One region of the Arthrobacter sp. 01T414 genome, then DNA from elsewhere that is predicted to be linked to it. Evidence: riboswitches for the same ligand, from Rfam matches in the RefSeq annotation. Region 1 holds a riboswitch; the other holds the start of a gene.

Region 1 (7,062 bases):
AGGAGCAGGCCGCCGGCCACCACGAAGCCCGGACGGACCTTGCGCACCAGCGGGACCACGAGCAGTCCCGCGACCACTGTGGCGACCAGGGCCGGGACCATCGCCATGCCGGACTCCGAGGGCGACTGCCCCTCGAGGAGTTGCAGGTGCTGGGCGAGGAACAGGATGAATCCGTTGTAGGAAAACAGGGCCAGGACGTTGGCTGTGATGGCGGTGCTGAAGACCGGATTGCCGAACAGGCTCAGGTCCAGCAGGGGAGTGCCTGAGTCCTGCGCCGCCAGCCGGTGCTGGCGTCGGACGAAGGCGTAGCCCATCAACAGCCCGACGCCGAGGGCCGCGAGCGGCTCCGGCGCAACGCCGTCGGTAGCCAGCATCTTGATGCCGTAGACCGCTGGCACCATGGCCAGCAGCGACAGGACGATGCTGGGGGCGTCCACCCGGCCGGGGTTAGGGTCCCGTGATTCCGGGATCAGTACGCGGCCAAAGACCAGCAGCGGCAGGATAATCGGCACCGCGACCAGCAGGACCGCTCCCCACCAGAGGTGTTCCACGAGCCAGCCGCCGAAGATCGGGCCCAGCGCAGCGCCGCCGGAGAAGCCTGCGGCCCAGATTGCCACCGCGAGCCGACGCCGGTTGGGCTCGGGGAAGATATTTCGGATCAGGGACAGCGTGGACGGCATCAGCATCGCGCCGAAGAAGCCCAGCCCGGCCCGGCCCGCGATCAACCACTCCGCGCCGGGCGCAAAAGCAGTCACGGCGGACACCGCTGCGAAGCCGGAGCTGCCGATGAACAGCAGCCGACGCCGGCCGATCCTGTCACCCAGGCTGCCCATCGCCACGAGCAAGCCGGCCAGCACCAGCGGATATGCGTCGACGATCCAGAGCAGCTGCACCCCGGTGGCATCCAGGCTGCGGGCAATCGCCGGCAACGCGAAGGTCAGTGCGGTGTTGTCCACGGCCACGAGCAGAACCGGGAACATGAGCAGCGACAAGGCCAGCCAATCGCGCCAGGGTGCGCGGGGAGCCGGGGCGGCATGGGTGGCGGCGGACAGGGACGCGGTACTCATAAACAATAACTGTACCGTCTGGACGGTATAGTTAAGAAATTGCTGTTCAGGCAGGCATGATGGGAGCCATGGCCAGAAAACCCGTTGCCCGCGAAGCCGTCCTTGACGCCTTCGAATCCCTTCTCATTACGGAGGGAGAGCGCGCTGCGACGCTGGACGCCGTAGCCAAGCTGGCCGGCGTTTCCAAGGGGGGACTGCTGTACCACTTCCCGAACAAGGAAGCCATGATCTCGGTGCTGCTGGAGCGCCTGGACCGGCTCCTCGCCGAGGATCTGGCTGCCATGGCCGCAGCCCCGGAGGGAGCGGCCGCGTACTTCATCAGGTCCTCGGTGTGGGCCGACACCCCGCTGGACCGCGTCTTTGTCGCCGCCACCCGCCTGGCCGAAGTGGCCCACGCTGAAACCCTGCGGCGGATGGCCGGGGTGCAGGCGAGCTGGCTGGCCCTCCTTGCCGCCGACGTGGGACCCGCGATGGCCAAGCCCGTGCTCTACATGGGGGACGGGCTGTACTTCAATGCCATGCTGGCGCGGGGGCCCGGCGAGGCGCCGGCCGAGGTGGCCGGCGATGTCGAAAGCCTGCTGGCCGCCGTCGAACGACTCCGCGGCTGATCCGGCCCAAGCCGAGGGGACGCTCCCTCGGGTTTGGCGCTCTTCCGGGGGACGCTCCCTCAGGTGTGGTGCCCTCCCGGGGGACGCTGCCTCAGGTCCGGTGCTCTTCCGGGGGACGCTCCCTCAGGTCTGGTGCCCTTCCGGGGAAACCCTCCCTCACATCACGTGAGGGAGCGTTGGGTAAGTCGTGCCGGAGGTGAGGGAGCGTTCAGGAAATTCGCGCCGGATGTGAGGGAGCGTTGGGGTGGGTCGTGCCGGAGGTGAGGGAGCGTTGGGGTAAGTCGTGCCGGAGGTGAGGGAGCGCCCGAGGGATCGGAGTTTGCGGACGCGTCTCCGGCGTAGGACAATGGAGGCTGTGACTACGGTCACGAGCAATTGAATATGCCTTTGATCTGCGGCGGGAGAGTTCTGCAAGTAGGTACAAGCAGGCGCCGTAGGAGCAAACCCTCCCCAGGAATCTCTCAGGCCCATGTACCGCCGCGGCAAGGCAACTCTGGAAAGCAGCGAGTGCGCCCCATGGCGTGCTGTGCTCACCGACGGTGCAAGCGGAGCCTCGCGAAAGCGGCTGCGCGGAAACTCTCAGGTCCAATACAGAGCGGGGAGGAACCCGAATCAATGTGGCGTACCCTGCGCCGCCTTAGTTATGGAGTTCCTTGTGACTGTTACCTCAGCCTCCACGTCCTTCGTTGACCGGCATATCGGCGCTCGCCGCCAGGCCGACGTCGACACCATGCTGAGGGCTGTCGGCCACGACACCGTCGACGCCCTGGTGGACACCGCCGTTCCGAAGGACATCCGGCAGGACTCCGACCTGGCGCTCGGCGCCGCCCTGAGCGAAGTGGAAGTTCTCGCCGAACTGCGCCGGATCGCCTCCAAGAACAAGACCGCCGTTCAGATGATCGGCCAGGGCTACTACGACACCGTCACCCCCGCCGTGATCCGCCGGAACATCCTCGAAGCTCCGGCCTGGTACACCGCCTACACCCCCTACCAGCCGGAAATCTCGCAGGGCCGACTGGAGGCCCTGCTGAACTTCCAGACCATGGTCCAGGACCTCGTCGGCCTGCCGATCGCCAACGCCTCGCTGCTGGATGAAGCCACCGCCGTCGCCGAGGCCGTGCTGATGATGCGCCGGGCGAACAAGAACAAGACGGCCCACGACGGGAAGACCGTCCTCGACGCCGACTGCCTCCCGCAGACCATCGCGATCGTCAAGGGCCGCGCCGAGGCCCTTGGCTTCGAGGTCGAGGTCGCGGACCTGTCCAAGGGCCTGCCCGAGGGCGTCATCAACGGCGTCGTGCTGCAGCAGCCCGGTGCCTCCGGCCGCGTTTTCGACCACTCGGCCGTCATTGCGGACGCGAAGGAGCGCGGCGCGCTCGTCACCGTCGCGGCTGACCTGCTGTCCCTGACCCTGATCACCCCTCCCGGTGAGCAGGGAGCCGACATCGCTGTCGGCTCCGCCCAGCGCTTCGGCGTTCCGCTCTTCTTCGGCGGCCCGCACGCCGCGTACATGGCCGTCCAGAAGGGCCTGGAACGCTCCATGCCCGGTCGGCTCGTGGGCGTGTCCAAGGACAACGCCGGCGTCCCCGCCTACCGCTTGGCGCTGCAGACCCGCGAGCAGCACATCCGCCGTGAAAAGGCGACCTCCAACATCTGCACCGCCCAGGCCCTGCTGGCCATCGTCGCCTCGTTCTACGCCGTCTACCACGGCCCGGACGGGCTGAAGGCGATCGCGGAGACCGTTCACGGCCACGCCCGGACCATTGCCGCCTCGCTCAAGGCCGCCGGACTGGACGTGCAGCACACCTCGTTCTTCGACACCGTGACCGTGTCCGTCCCTGGCAAGGCCGCCGAATTCATCGCCGCCGCTGACGCCAAGGGCATCAACCTGCGCGCCATCGACGCCGACACTGTCGGCATCTCCGCCGATGAAGCCACGACGGCGGCCATCGTCGCCGACGTCGTCGCCGCCTTCGGCGCGTCCGTCGCCGACACTTCTGAAGGCTTCGCCCTGGACTCCGCCGTCGAACGCACCTCGGATTACCTGCAGCACCCGGTGTTCAACACGCACCGCTCCGAGACGCAGCTGCTGCGCTACATCCGCCGCCTCTCGGACCGGGACCTGGCCCTGGACCGGACGATGATCCCGCTGGGGTCCTGCACCATGAAGCTGAACGCCACGGCCGAAATGGAGGCCATCTCCTGGCCGGAGTTCGCTTCCATCCACCCCTTTGCCCCGGACTCGCAGACGGCGGGCTGGCGGGAACTGATCGAGGACCTCGAAGCCCAGCTGACCGAGATCACCGGCTACGACCAGGTCTCCATCCAGCCGAACGCCGGCTCCCAGGGTGAGCTCGCCGGGCTCCTCGCGATCCGCGGTTACCACCTCTCCCGGGGAGATGACCAGCGCAACATCTGCCTGATCCCGGCCTCCGCGCACGGCACCAACGCCGCCTCCGCGGTGCTGGCCGGCATGAAGGTCGTCGTCGTGGCCACCGCTTCGGACGGCACGATCGACCACGCGGACCTACAGGCCAAGATCGAACAGCACAAGGACGCCCTTTCGGCGATCATGATCACCTACCCGTCCACGCACGGCGTGTACGACGCCGACGTCCGCGAGGTCTGCGACGCCATCCACGCAGCCGGCGGCCAGGTCTACATCGACGGCGCCAACCTCAACGCCCTCGTCGGACTGGCCCAGCCCGGCCAGTTCGGCGGCGACGTCTCGCACCTGAACCTGCACAAAACCTTCTGCATCCCGCACGGCGGCGGCGGACCCGGCGTGGGCCCGGTCGCGGCCAAGGCCCACCTGGCCCCGTTCATGCCCGGCAACGCAGCAGACCCGGCCAACGGCGCCGAGGGCACCCCGATCTCCGCCTCCCGCTACGGCTCCGCCGGCGTGCTGCCGATCTCCTGGGCCTACGTGAAGCTGATGGGCGGGCAGGGCCTGACCGAAGCCACCAAGTCGGCCCTGCTCGCCGCGAACTACATCGCGGCCCGCCTCAACGACTACTTCCCGGTGCTCTACACCGGCGAGGGCGGCCTCGTGGCCCACGAGTGCATCCTGGACCTGCGCGAACTCACGGCCAAGACCGGCGTCACGGCCGAGGACGTCGCCAAGCGCCTGATCGACTACGGATTCCACGCCCCCACCCTGGCATTCCCGGTGGCCGGGACCCTGATGGTCGAGCCCACCGAGTCCGAGGACCTGGGCGAGATCGACCGGTTCATCACGGCGATGATCGCCATCCGTAAGGAGATCGACCAGGTCGCCCACGGCGACTTCACTGTCGAGCACAGCCCGCTGCGCAACGCACCGCACACCGCGGCCGCCGTCGTCAGCACCGACTGGGAGCGCAGCTACCCGCGCGAACAGGCCGTCTTCCCGGTCCACACCCTGCGGCAGGACAAGTACTTCCCGCCGGTCGGCCGGATCGACGGCGCCGCCGGTGACCGGAACCTGATCTGCTCCTGCCCTCCCCTCGAAGCCTTCGAAGATCACTCCGACGACTCCGCAGACTCTGCCAATTAAGGACAGCCAACGATGACTGAGAACTACACGGCACTTTACGAAGAGCACAAGAAGCTTGGAGCCTCCTTCACGGACTTCGGCGGCTGGCAGATGCCGCTCAAGTACAGCTCCGAACTTGCCGAACACCACGCCGTCCGCAAGTCCGCGGGCCTGTTCGACCTCTCCCACATGGGCGAAGTCTGGGTCACCGGCCCGGACGCCGCCGCCTTCCTGGACTACGCCCTGGTCGGCAAGATTTCCGCGATGACGGTCGGCAAAGCCAAGTATTCGCTGATCTGCAACGAAGACGGCGGCATCATCGATGACCTCATCACCTACCGCCGCCCGGCCGCGGCCGACGGCACCGACAAGTTCCTGGTGGTCCCCAACGCCGGCAACGCCAAGGTCGTGGCCGCGGCCCTGGCCGAGCGCGCTGCAGACTTCGATGTCAAGGTCCAGGACGCCTCCGCCGAGACCTCGCTGATCGCCGTCCAGGGACCGAAAGCGGAGGCCATCCTGCTCCGCCTGGTCCCCGCCGCGCAGCACGAGCTCGTCACCGGCCTGAAGTACTACGCCGCCGTCGACGTCCCGTTCATGTTCGGCGGCAGCAGCCAGAACCTCCTGCTGGCCCGCACCGGCTACACCGGCGAGGACGGCTTCGAAATCTTTGTCGCCAACGACGACGCCGCCGCACTCTGGCAGGCGCTCATCGCCATCGCTGAGGAAGGCGAGCTGACGCCCGCAGGCTTGGCCTCCCGCGACTCGCTCCGCCTCGAGGCCGGCATGCCGCTCTACGGCAACGAGCTCTCCCTCGAAGGCGACCCGTTCGCCGCCGGGTTGGGTCCCGTCGTCGCGCTGTCCAAGGAAGGCGACTTCGTCGGCAAAGCCGCCCTGGCAGCCAAGAAGGAAGCCGGCGCCGGGTCCACGACGGGCCGCAAGCTCGTCGGGCTCAAGGGTCTGGGCCGCCGGGCCGGCCGGGGCCACTACCCGGTCCTCAAAGACGGCAACACAGTTGGCGAAGTCACCTCCGGCCAGCCCTCACCCACCCTGGGCTACCCGGTCGCCATGGCTTACGTCGACGTCGCCTTCACCGAACCCGGCACGGCCCTGGACATCGACCTGCGCGGAAAGAGCGAGCCGTTCGAAGTTGTCGCACTGCCTTTCTACAAGCGCCAAAAGTAGGCGGGCTGGTTCCCGGCTCCGGGACCGGCCGTCTGGGTTTTCACGTGTGCTCGCTCGTTTGACCCGCCGTCCCCCTAACCTCGCAAGCTCGGTCAGGGAACCCGGACGGCGGCCACTCGCTTAGACGCACGCTTTCGAAAACCCAGCCCGGCCGGCCCCTCGGGGACCGCTCACCTTCAACACCAACGGGAGCCAGCGCTTTCGAAAGCCAATGGTGCGGGGTCTGTGCCGCCTACCGCGGGTCGGCCCTGGAAGATTTAAACGGCCAGCGTTTCTTTCCGGAGAGCGGGCGGGCTGTTTGAAAACTGTTGGCCAGCGGATATGAAGCGGCCGATAGCGGCAGGGGAACGGATTCCGGAAGCGTGCGTCTAAGCGAGGAACGAGCGAGCACGCGGAGGAATTCGGGCTCCGGCCGCGCACCCCGGCCCACCCACGTTCGCTAGGCACCGGCCACAATAGATTTAGCACCACCGACCACTCCAAGACTTAGGAAAAACACATGGCAAAAGTTGCCCCTGAACTGCAGTACTCCGACGAGCACGAGTGGGTTGCCCGCGAGGCCGGGAACGTAGTGTCCATCGGCATCTCGGCGGTCGCCACGGACGCGCTGGGCGACATCGTCTACGTTGACCTGCCCGAGGTGGGCTCGTCGGTAACGGCGGGTGAGACCTGCGGTGAGGTTGAGTCGACG
Region 2 (7,062 bases), on a different contig from region 1:
GGCACCGACCCGGCGACGCCGGCCCACACCGGCAGGGCGACGCCTTCACGGCGCAGCAGCTCCACGTACCAGCTGATCCGGGCGGCGGAGAAGCACATCTGCGTGACCACGCTGGTGGCAAGGTGCTGCTTCTCCAGCAGGGCGTCGAGCATGCGCAGCTGGCTCTGCTGCGGATGCCCCTCGGGGTAGCCGGCGACGCCCACGGCCACGCTCCCGCCGGAGAGCTGGGCGATGTCTTCCAACAGCCGGGCGCTGCTCAGGTAGGGGCCCGCTGCCTGCGCCGCGTCCCCGCCGACGGCGAAGACCTCGTTGATTCCGGCAGCACCGCAATCCTTAAGGATGCCGGCGAGCTGGGTGCGGCTCTCGAGGCTGCGGGCGGCGAGGTGCGGCACCACGTCATAACCCAGGAGCCGAAGCTGGACAGCTGCCCGCATAGTGGGGTTGACCCCGTGGTGCGGCAGGCAGGTGACCGTGAGCGCGGAGCCCGGCGGCAGGCTTGACTGGACCCTGGCGACGATGCCGTCGGTGGGCACGATTTCCAGCCGGGTCGGAAGCGCAGGGGCACCGGCCGCGGGCCGGGATTTCGAAGACGTGGATGAAAGAGACTGAACCGTCACGTGGAACTCCAAGGAATGGCCGGCGCGACGCGCCGGAAGGGACAGGCCTGAGCGGTGGGATCCGGGGACCGGACCAGGTTCGTCATGCGAAGCCACCCGGACGTCGGGTGGCTTCGCATGACCGGGCGGGAGGCCGTCAGCGAAGGATGACGGTCCGGTTGCCGGAGAGAATGATGCGGCCTTCGGAATGCCAGCGGACGGCGTTCGTCAGGGCCTTGCATTCGGCGTCGCGGCCCACCGCCACTAGGTCAGCGGGCGCGTAGGTGTGGTCCACTTCGATGACCTGCTGCGCGATGATCGGCCCCTCATCCAGCTCCGAATTAACGTAGTGGGCGGTGGCCCCAACGGTCTTGACCCCCCGTTCGTACGCCTGGTGGTAGGGCTTGGCTCCCTTGAAACTCGGCAGGAAGGAATGGTGGATGTTGATTGCCCTGCCGGCGAGCCGGGCCGTGAGGTTGTCGCTCAGGACCTGCATGTAGCGGGCAAGGACAACCAGCTCCACATCGTAGGCATCCACCAGGGAGAGCAGCGTTGCCTCGGCCTCCGGCTTCGTCGCCTGGGTCACTGGCACATGGTGGAAGGGGATCCCATGCCAGGTGACCAGGTCCTCGTGGTCCCGGTGGTTGGACACCACCGCCACTATCTCGACCGGCAGTTCCCCGATGCGGGCGCGGAAGAGCAGGTCGTTGAGGCAGTGGCCGTATTTGGAGACCATGACGAGGATTCGCTGTTTCCGGCCGTGCCGCTCCAGGCGCCAGTTCATCGTCCATTCCGCGGCCACCGGCGTGAAGTCGCGCCGGAGTTCTTCGACGTCGGCGAAGCTGCCGGTCGAGACGAAATGCACCCTCATGAAGAAGTGCTGTTCCTGCCGGTCTCCGAACTGCTTGATGTCGACGATGTTGCAGCCGTGGTCCAGGAGGAATTTGGACACGGAGTGAATGATCCCCGGCGATTCCGCGCAGTCGAGGGTGAGGACAAACTCCGTACTCGATCCCTCCAGCTGTTCGGGGGCCGGGACGTTGGATGGCGTGCCTGTTCCGGTGCTCACTTGCCGTCCACCGCCCGGAGCTCGGCTGCGACATCCTGTTCGGACTGCAGCTCTGCCTTGAACGCCTCGTAGCGGGCCAGGTGGACGGGCCTGCGGCGCAGCACGAACCATGCGGCGCCGAGCACGAGGAACCACACCGGAGTCACCAGCAGCGCCGCCAGCGTGTCGGGCTGGGTGGTCAGGGTCCAGAGCACGAAGGCGAAGAAGGCGAAGACAACCCAGACCATGGGAACGCCGCCGGGCATTTTGAACTTGGATGAGTCATGCAAACCGGGACGGCGACGGCGGAACGCTACGTAGCTGGCGAGGATGATCGACCAGACAAAGATGAAGCAGACCGCGGAAACGGTGGTGACCATTTCAAAGGCCTTGCCGATGTTCTCCCCCGCGTACATGAGCACGACGCCGGCCAGCAGCAGCACGCAGGACAGGAAGAGTGCGTTCTGCGGAACCTTGCGGCGGGACAGGTCGCCGAAGCGTGCCGGCGCGTCACCTTCCTGGGCCAGGCCGTAGACCATGCGCGAGGTGGAGTAGATGCCGGAGTTGGCCGAGGACATCGCCGAGCTGAGGACCACCAGGTTGACGACCGTGGCGGCCGCGCCGAGGCCGGCCAGGGAGAACATGGCGATGAATGGGCTGTGTCCGGCGGCGAACTGGGTCCACGGGATGACGGACATCAGGATGATGAGGGCGCCGACGTAGAAGAGGAGGACGCGCACCGGGATGGAGTTGATGGCGCGGGGCAGGTTCTTCTCCGGGTCCTTGGCCTCTGCCGCCGTCGTGCCCACCAGTTCGATGCCCACGAAAGCGAACACGGCGATCTGGAATCCGGCCACGAAGCCCATGAACTCATTCGGGAAGAAGCCGCCATGGCTCCAGAGGTTGCTGAAGGTTGCCGGTCCGGCCTCGGAGCTGAATCCGCTGAAGATCATGAACAGGCCCACGACGATCAGCGCAGCGATGGCGATGATCTTGATGAGGGCGAACCAGAACTCGGTCTCACCGAACGCCTTCACCGTTGTCAGGTTCAACAGCAGCAGGATCGCAATGGTGACCAGCCCCGGGATCCAGAGGGGCAGTCCCGGCCAGAGTTCCTGGGAGTACCCGGCGATGGCAATGACGTCTGCAATGCCGGTGATCACCCAGCAGAACCAGTAAGTCCACCCGGTGAAGAACCCGGCCCAGGGACCCAATAGATCTGCCGCGAAATCGCTGAACGACTTGTAGTGCAGGTTGGACAGGAGCAGCTCGCCCATGGCCCGCATGACGAAAAACAGCATGAAGCCGATAATCATGTAAACGAAGATCACCGACGGGCCGGCCGCCGAGATGGTCTTGCCCGAGCCCATGAACAGGCCGGTGCCGATGGCGCCGCCGATCGCGATGAGCTGGATGTGCCGGTTGCTGAGCTGCCGCTCAAGGTGCGGGGCTTCGACTGCGGTAGTGGGTGGTCGCTGAATCGTCATGAGGAACTCCATCGTTCAAGTGGCATCGGTGCCACGATGATTCGGGTTCCTCCCCGCTCTGTCTTGGACCTGAGAGTTTCCGCGTTTCCTGCCCCCGCAGGAACCGCTTGCACCTTCGGTGAGCCGGACGCCGTCCGGCTGCTTTCCAGAGTCGCCTCGCCGCGGCGGTACATGGGCCTGAGAGATTCCTGGGGAGGATTTGCTCCTACGGCGCCTGCTGAATGTACCGGCAGGACTCTCCCGCCGCAGATCGTAAGCATGTTGATTTTGTTGTGGTGCGGAAGGCGCAGTGGCGGGGAGATCAACCCCGCTCCACCACCGGCCGCAACCGAATTCCGCGCCTCCGGGAATCCCCGGATCCGCAGAAATACTGGCCATCTGTTCCGTCCGGAACATTGCTTGGCCGATCCAGTGTGGGATGGATCACGCTGGAAAGTCAACCCCGTCGAATTGTTTCGTCGCACGGCGCCGCCGTGTTGCCGGGTGCSGGGATTGCGTGTAGCGTGTGAGCCGAATCACCACATTCGAATACGCCTTTCGAGCCGTGGCGGGAGAGTCCTCCCCGTCATCACCGGGCAGGCGCCGTAGGAGCAAATCCTCCCCAGGAATCTCTCAGGCCCCCGTACCGCCGCGGCGAGGCAACTCTGGAAAGCAGTCAGGCACGTTCCTGGCTCACCGACGGTGCAAGCGGACAAAGGTCTGCGGAATCTCTCAGGTCCAATACAGAGCGGGGAGGAACCCGGTCCCCTCCGGCGCGTTGCGTCGGCCAAACCTTGGAGTTCCTCTTGACGGTTCAATCTCTTCCATCCAATTTCGCCGATCGCCATATCGGCGCACGCCGCCAGGCCGACGTCGACACCATGCTGAAGGCTGTCGGCTACGACAGCGTTGACGGCCTGGTTGATACCGCCGTTCCCGATTCCATCCGCCAGGATGTTCCCCTGCGATTGACCGATGCCCTCAGCGAGGTGGAGGTCCTGGCCGAGCTGCGCAGGATCGCCTCCAGGAACAAGACGGCCGTGCAGATGATCGGGCAGGGCTACTACGACACCGTGACCCCCGCCGTGATTCGCCGGAACATCCTCGAAGCTCCGGCCTGGTACACCGCGTACACGCCCTACCAGCCGGAAATCTCGCAGGGCCGGCTGGAGGCGCTGTTGAACTTCCAGACCATGGTCCAGGACCTCGTCGGCCTGCCGATCGCCAACGCCTCGCTGCTGGACGAAGCCACCGCCGTCGCCGAGGCCGTGCTGCTGATGCGCCGGGCCAATAAGGACAAGGCGGCCAGCGGCGGCAAGACCGTCCTCGACGCCGACTGCCTCCCGCAGACCATCGCGATCGTCAGGGGCCGCGCCGAGGCCCTTGGCTTTGAGGTCGAGGTCGCTGACCTGTCCAAGGGCCTGCCCGACGGCGACATCAACGGCATCGTGCTGCAGCAGCCCGGCGTTTCCGGCCGCGTCTGGGACCAGTCCACGGTCATTGCGGACGCGAAGGAGCGCGGCGCACTCGTCACCGTCGCCGCTGACCTGCTGTCCCTGACCCTGATCACCCCTCCCGGTGAGCAGGGCGCCGACATCGCCGTCGGCTCCACCCAGCGCTTCGGCGTGCCGCTGTTCTTCGGCGGCCCGCACGCCGCGTACATGGCCGTCCGGGCCGGGATGGAACGCACCCTGCCGGGCCGCCTCGTGGGCGTGTCCAAGGACAACGCCGGCGCCCCCGCCTACCGGCTGGCGCTGCAGACCCGCGAGCAGCACATCCGCCGCGAGAAGGCCACGTCCAACATCTGCACCGCCCAGGCGCTGCTGGCCATCGTCGCCTCGTTCTACGCCGTCTACCACGGCCCGGACGGACTGAAAGCGATCGCCGACAACGTCCACAACAACGCCCGGGTTCTCGCCACCGCACTGGAAACGGCGGGCCGCGAACTGCTCAGCGGGTCCTTCTTCGACACCCTGACCGTCCGCGTCCCCGGCAAAGCCCGCAAGGTCATCACCGCCGCGGAAGCCCGCGGCATCAACCTGCGCTTCATCGACCCGGACACAGTTGGCGTGTCGGTCGATGAGACCACGACGCCGGAAGTCCTCTCCGCGGTGGCCGTGGCCTTCGGTGCCGGCCCGGTGAGAGAAGCGAACGGCTTTGAGCTGCCGGAAGCGGTGCTGCGCACCTCGGATTACCTGCAGCACCCGGTGTTCAACACGCACCGCTCCGAGACCCAGCTGCTGCGCTACATCCGCCGCCTCTCGGACCGCGACCTGGCCCTGGACCGAACCATGATCCCACTGGGTTCGTGCACCATGAAGCTGAACGCCACGGCCGAAATGGAAGCCATCTCCTGGCCGGAATTCGCCTCCATCCACCCCTTCGCACCCGAATCCCAGACGGCGGGCTGGCGCGAACTGATCGAGGACCTCGAAGCCCAGCTGACCGAGATCACCGGCTACGACCAGGTCTCCATCCAGCCCAACGCCGGCTCCCAGGGTGAGCTCGCCGGGCTGCTCGCGATCCGCGGCTACCACCTCTCCCGGGGTGATGACCAGCGCAATATCTGCCTGATCCCGGCCTCCGCGCACGGCACCAACGCCGCGTCCGCGGTGCTGGCCGGCATGAAGGTCGTCGTCGTGGCCACCGCCTCGGACGGCACGATCGACCATGCCGACCTGCAGGCCAAGATCGAACAGCACAAGGATGCCCTCTCGGCGATCATGATCACCTACCCGTCCACGCACGGGGTGTACGACGCCGATGTCCGTGAGGTTTGCGACGCTGTCCATGCAGCCGGCGGCCAGGTGTACGTTGACGGTGCCAACCTGAACGCCCTCGTCGGCCTGGCCCAGCCCGGCCAGTTCGGCGGTGACGTCTCGCACCTGAACCTGCACAAGACCTTCTGCATCCCGCACGGCGGCGGCGGACCCGGCGTCGGACCGGTCGCGGCCAAGGCCCACCTGGCCCCGTTCATGCCCGGCAACGCGGCAGATCCGGCCAACGGCGCCGAGGGCACCCCGATCTCTGCCTCCCGCTACGGCTCGGCCGGCGTGCTGCCGATCTCCTGGGCTTACGTGAAGCTGATGGGCGGACAGGGCCTGACCGAGGCCACCAAGTCCGCGCTGCTCGCCGCGAACTATGTTGCCTCGAGGCTCAATGAGTTCTTCCCGGTGCTCTACACCGGCGAGGGCGGCCTCGTCGCGCACGAGTGCATCCTGGACCTGCGCGAACTCACGGCCAAGACCGGCGTGACGGCCGAGGACGTCGCCAAGCGCCTGATCGACTACGGATTCCACGCCCCGACGCTGGCGTTCCCGGTTGCCGGGACCCTGATGGTCGAGCCCACCGAGTCCGAGGACCTGGGCGAGATCGACCGGTTCATCGACGCGATGATCGCCATCCACGCCGAAATCGAACAGCTTGCGGCCGGCGACTTCACCTTGGCGGACTCCCCGCTGCGCAACGCACCGCACACTGCGGCCGCCGTCGTTTCCTCCGATTGGGACCGTGCGTACCCGCGCGAACAGGCCGCTTTCCCGGTCCACACCCTCAAGCAGGACAAGTACTTTCCGCCGGTCGGCCGGATCGACGGCGCCGCCGGTGACCGCAACCTGGTCTGCTCCTGCCCCCCGATCGAAGACTTCGAGAACTAAGGACTGACAATGACTGAGAATTACACCGCGCTCTACGAAGAGCATAAGAAGGCCGGTGCGTCTTTCACCGATTTCGGTGGCTGGCAGATGCCGCTCAAATATAGTTCCGAGCTGGCCGAACACCACGCCGTCCGCAACGCCGCGGGCCTGTTCGACCTCTCGCACATGGGCGAAGTCTGGGTCACCGGCCCGGACGCCGCCGCCTTCCTCGACTACGCCCTGGCCGGCAAGCTCTCGGCAGTCGCCGTCGGCAAGGCGAAGTACTCGCTGATCTGCCAGGAGGACGGCGGCATCAT

Evidence for each region. Region 1 has a riboswitch for glycine ahead of gcvP (aminomethyl-transferring glycine dehydrogenase). Riboswitches for the same ligand answer to the same signal wherever they lie in the genome.
Region 2: another riboswitch for glycine. It lies ahead of AC1DK9_RS06005 (amino acid permease); the one in region 1 lies ahead of gcvP (aminomethyl-transferring glycine dehydrogenase).

Annotation. Positions count from the first base shown of each region.
Region 1 covers NZ_JBFTQK010000006.1:117,231-124,292, reverse strand. Annotated here, with positions in the region: gene AC1DK9_RS14100 (MFS transporter) at 1-1,067, opposite strand, end outside; gene AC1DK9_RS14095 (TetR/AcrR family transcriptional regulator) at 1,136-1,675, shown strand; glycine riboswitch at 2,064-2,162, shown strand; glycine riboswitch at 2,164-2,279, shown strand; gene gcvP (aminomethyl-transferring glycine dehydrogenase) at 2,319-5,210, shown strand; gene gcvT (glycine cleavage system aminomethyltransferase GcvT) at 5,223-6,371, shown strand; gene gcvH (glycine cleavage system protein GcvH) at 6,871-7,062, shown strand, end outside.
Region 2 covers NZ_JBFTQK010000002.1:108,265-115,326, reverse strand. Annotated here, with positions in the region: gene AC1DK9_RS06015 (methylenetetrahydrofolate reductase) at 1-617, opposite strand, end outside; gene purU (formyltetrahydrofolate deformylase) at 754-1,617, opposite strand; gene AC1DK9_RS06005 (amino acid permease) at 1,662-3,131, opposite strand; glycine riboswitch at 3,287-3,384, opposite strand; glycine riboswitch at 3,670-3,769, shown strand; gene gcvP (aminomethyl-transferring glycine dehydrogenase) at 3,905-6,766, shown strand; gene gcvT (glycine cleavage system aminomethyltransferase GcvT) at 6,776-7,062, shown strand, end outside.